One region of the Peribacillus sp. FSL E2-0159 genome, then DNA from elsewhere that is predicted to be linked to it. Evidence: riboswitches for the same ligand, from Rfam matches in the RefSeq annotation. Region 1 holds a riboswitch; the other holds the start of a gene.
What was found. Region 1 has a riboswitch for preQ1 ahead of queC (7-cyano-7-deazaguanine synthase QueC). Riboswitches for the same ligand answer to the same signal wherever they lie in the genome.

Region 1 (2,469 bases):
TGGACGACTGTTTTTGAATCCGTTTGAATGGCGGAGACAATATTGGTGAAATCCCCAACGGAGTGTGTGACCTCTTCAGCGAGTTTCCGCACTTCATCGGCGACGACGGCAAAGCCCTTGCCATGTTCACCAGCACGAGCAGCATCTATGGCAGCATTCAGCGCCAATAGATTGGTTTGATTTGATATATCTTTGATGACCTGCACAAGCTGCGAAATTTGCTGTGATTGAGAATCGAGCCCTTTCACTTGCTCTACGGCATTTTTGACAATCCCATCAATACATTGCATCTGTTGGACCGAATTGCGCATTAAAGTGGTGCCCTCCTTGGTCAAGGAAAGGATTTCGGTTGAACTTTTAGCTACATCTACTCCTTCTAAGTGGGCCAGCTCGATCCTGTCGCTGAAATCATCCATCATGCGAACCATATCAGCTGCCCGGTTGGCTTGTGACTCCGAACCCTCCGAAAGTTCATACATCGTAGTTGCTATTTGTTTGCTGCCCTGCTGCACTTCATTTGCTGATTGAGTCAGATCCTCGCTTTGATTGAAAACGGATTGCGATACAACGAGCATTTTTTCGATCGTATCCCGAAGGTTGTTGCTGCTATAAATGTTGAAAGCTCCTAAGATGACGCATAAAGATATAATGAGTGAAAATGCCACCAATACCTTTGCTTTAATGCTTTTCAAATTAATGGACCCCTTTATCGATAATTTATTCACTCTTTTTTATCGGTAAAAATGGGATGTTTAAGCAATGAAAGGATAACCAAATTTTCCATCAGGTTTAATATTCACTAAATATAAACATCTTGATTTCTATTCGTTTTCAAGTTACTATTGACTTGGAAAAATATAATATTCCGCGTTAAGGCGGAAGAGGTTCTAGCTACCCTCTCAAAAAAACTAAGGAGAAACAGTGCTCTATTCTTAGGGTGCTGTTTTTTTCCGTAAAAAGGAGTTTTATAGAAATGAAGAAGAAAGAAAAAGCAGTGGTTGTGTTTAGCGGAGGTCAGGACAGTACGACGTGCCTGTTCTGGGCATTGGAGAGATTTGAGGAAGTGGAAGCGGTGACGTTCGATTATAATCAGCGGCATAGCTTGGAAATCGAATGCGCTCAAAACATTGCCAAGGAATTGGGTGTGAATCATCATATCCTTGACATGTCGCTGCTGAACCAACTGGCACCGAATGCATTGACGAGAAGTGATATTGCAGTGGCGGACGGAGAAGACGGGGAATTGCCGTCGACGTTCGTACCGGGGAGGAATTTGCTGTTCCTTTCGTTTGCCGGAGTGCTGGCGAGTCAGATTGGCGCTAAACATATTGTCACCGGTGTCTGTGAAACGGATTTCAGCGGATATCCTGACTGCCGTGATGTATTCATTAAATCGTTGAATGTGACACTGAACTTGTCGATGGACCAGTCATTCGTGATTGATACGCCGCTAATGTGGCTTAATAAAGAGGAAACATGGGAGCTTGCGGATCAGCTTGGCGCATTCGACTTTGTCCGCGAAAAGACCCTGACTTGCTATAACGGAATCATCTCCGACGGTTGTGGAGATTGTCCGGCATGTAATCTGCGGAAAAAAGGACTGGATGACTATGTAAGCAGACGGAAGGTGCTTTCATGATGTACGGTTTTACTATAGTGGATAAACTCCAAAAAATAGATAAAGATATTCAGCGCAGCCAATTGAAGTATACAAACAAGAGGGTTCTCGTGAGTAAGGAATTCACCTTTGACGCGGCGCACCATCTGCATGACTATGAAGGAAAATGCAAGAACCTGCATGGCCACACGTATAAGGTCATTTTCGGATTGAGCGGGTATACAGATTCACGCGGGTTGATGATAGATTTTGGGGACATCAAGGATATATGGAAAAATGAAATTGAAATCCACCTGGATCATCGTTATTTGAATGAAACCCTGCCGCTCATGAATACAACGGCTGAAAATATGGTTGTCTGGATTTATGAAAAAATGGCCGAAGCCCTTTCATTAAAAGAATATGAGGGTGCTAGAGTCGAATTTGTTCGACTATACGAAACGCCGACAAGCTATGCCGAAGCCAGACGGGAGTGGATGGAAAGTGAGTAAACTCCCGGTTTTGGAAATCTTCGGGCCGACCATCCAAGGAGAGGGAATGGTCATTGGTCAAAAAACCATGTTCGTACGGACTGCCGGCTGCGATTATTCCTGTGCTTGGTGTGATTCCGCATTTACTTGGGATGGCACCGGTAAGGAAGATACAGTCCAAATGACTGCTAGAGAAATATGGGATGAGCTGAAGCGAATTGGGGGTTCCGGTTTTTCCTTCGTGACGATATCAGGCGGAAATCCGGCTCTGCTGAAAAACCTAAACGGCTTGATAGCGATTTTACATGAAAATAAAATGAAAATAGGTGTCGAAACACAAGGGAGCCGATGGCAGGATTGGTTTCTCGATATTGATGAACT
Region 2 (2,469 bases), 1.9 Mb from region 1:
ATGAAACCATGCTCCACAACAGTTTCTTGCCATTTTTCGCCAATCTTCTTTAAGAGAAGCTCCTGAAGCCAGTTTCTTGTTGCATAAAAAATGAAGCCTGAGGCAACAACACTTGTAAACCAACTCCATAGATAGCCATATATGAATCCGAATATCGTGACATTGATAGTCAGGAGTAAAATTAAGGGGATGATTGTAAAAGAATTTTGTACAAACATCAATACGAATGTCACAATAAATGTAAGTAAAAGGTTTTCCTTCAATATGCCAATGACAGAATCCAGATCACTTTTCCAAACCAAAGTGAACAACTCTGCATTAGAGTAAATAAATATTGCTATTACCAGTAGACCAATTATGGTCAGGACTTTTTTCAAAGGGCCACCACCATTCTTACTTATAGTTTATCATTTTCGAGTTCATTGGTGAAAAAAAAGAGCTGCCGCATCATGCAGACAGCTCTTTTCCATTATAGTGGGTTAACGTCTCGAAGATTCCTTTAAAGCCACTTTTCAAACTGAATTCTTTTGTTCATTCCATAAACGATTGGCGCACCAATCAGGAGGACAACGAACTCACCGACAGCTGTAGTCATCCAGCTTAGCCAGAATGGCAAGCCAAAGGCAAGGTTCAGTTCAATTGCAATTAAAAACATTGTGAACGTGAAAAAGATAATCGTGGCAATCATCCGTCCTTTAATGCTTTTTATGAACCGCGAAACAAAAATGACGAGCAATAAGGCGAGCAGAGATTGCCCCACCCCAAAAATCAAATCATATGGAACCATCGGAGAAAAGAGCAGATTCGATATGAAGACTCCGCCGACGATACCGTAGATATACTTTTTATTGAATACAATCAGATGGTTCAACATTTCCGGTACACGAAATTGGAACATCTCAAAAGCTATTGGTTTAAACACCAATGAGACCGCCACATATAAGGCAGCCAATAACCCGTTTATCACGAGTGTACGAACATTCATTTTACTCTCTCCCTAGTTTTTTATCGTGGGATGGTTACGAACCACGTTTAGGCGTTTATCCGAAGATTAATAGTATCCCATGTAAGCTTGTTTCGTCAATTTGTAAAGAATGGTTTTAATTTATAAGTTTCCGAGCAGGAGAAGTAGCCCAATAGGATTTTGATTTATTGCAATGAAGGATGATATTATTTCAATATGTACTTCAAAGGAGTGAATATTTTATGTCGATCGAGAGTGTCAAAAGCCATTTTAAACAATGGAATCGGGAAGGCGATGTAATGGAGTTCGAAACATCGAGTGCTACGGTGATTGAAGCAGCGGAAACCATCGGTGTTATTCCAGCGCGGATTGCTAAGACTCTTTCCTTTAAGGGGGAAGGTGAAAATGCAATTTTGGTTGTTGCCGCTGGGGACGCGAAAGTGGATAATAAGAAATTTCGTCAGACGTTTGGTTTCAAGGCACGAATGCTGTCACCTGAAGAAGTGCTTGAGCAGACCGGCCATGCAATCGGAGGAGTTTGTCCGTTTGGTCTGGCAAACGATTTAGCTGTTTTTCTTGATGTATCGATGAAGCGCTTTGAGTCATTGTTCCCGGCATGCGGCAGTTCGAACTCTGCAATAGAACTTACACTCACTGAATTATTTGAATATTCAGGTGCGAAGGATTGGGTGGATGTTTGTAAGGGGTGGGAAGAAAAGGGGAATGAGGAAACGGCGGTAGGCAATGCAGTTGATGGCTTTTGATTAATTAATGGTGCCAAAAAGATTCACATGAATGTGATTGAGTCCACTAGGGTGGACTTTATTTGTGGGGACCGCATGCATTTTATCGGTCTATGATTAAAGTGGAAAATCGGGCAGAAAGTGTTCCTGAGCGGAGGTTGAAAGGTGTTAAATGGAAGCCATAGAAAAAGCAATAGCAGCTATCTTAGTCTTAAAACTCTTTATGAAGAAAATATAACGGTTAAGAGCATTGCCCAGGAGCTTGAGTGTTGCCATAAAAACGATCTGGCGGTGGATATCCAGAAAGCATTGGAAAAAAAGAATTTTGATATATTGGCCGTGCAAGATCAAGGGGAAATCATCGGTTATATCGAAAGGGAAGAACTAGGTGAAGGAAGCATATCTGAATATTTGAGAAACTTTTCACCAAGGGAAATGGTTTCGGATTCAACACCTTTGATCCAGCTTCTCCATATTTTCAAGAATAAAACAAGGGTGTTCGTATTAGAGAATAATTCAATTAAAAAGTTGATTACCCATGCCGACCTTCAAAAGCCTCCGATCAGGATGCTTATATTCGGATATATTACCTTATTGGAAATGAGGATGAGCGATATCATCCTTGATAGATTCGGCGATGGCAGCTGGTATCCAATGATCAGCGAAGACCGTTTAGAAAAGGCAACTGAATTATATAGAAGAAGAATCGATAAAAATGAGGATATCAATATAATAGAGTGCCTACAAATCAGTGATAAATTC

Region 2: it holds a riboswitch for preQ1, as region 1 does, so the genes downstream of both, NYE63_RS02610 (QueT transporter family protein) here and queC (7-cyano-7-deazaguanine synthase QueC) in region 1, are expected to answer to the same signal.

Annotation. Positions count from the first base shown of each region.
Region 1 is NZ_CP152053.1:4,426,435-4,428,903, reverse strand. It holds gene NYE63_RS21645 (methyl-accepting chemotaxis protein) at 1-692, opposite strand, end outside; PreQ1 riboswitch class I at 876-918, shown strand; gene queC (7-cyano-7-deazaguanine synthase QueC) at 974-1,639, shown strand; gene queD (6-carboxytetrahydropterin synthase QueD) at 1,639-2,109, shown strand; gene queE (7-carboxy-7-deazaguanine synthase QueE) at 2,102-2,469, shown strand, end outside.
Region 2 is NZ_CP152053.1:522,051-524,519, forward strand. It holds gene NYE63_RS02605 (VTT domain-containing protein) at 1-377, opposite strand, end outside; gene NYE63_RS02610 (QueT transporter family protein) at 500-985, opposite strand; PreQ1 riboswitch class I at 992-1,036, opposite strand; gene NYE63_RS02615 (YbaK/EbsC family protein) at 1,207-1,728, shown strand; gene NYE63_RS02620 (hypothetical protein) at 1,873-2,469, shown strand, end outside.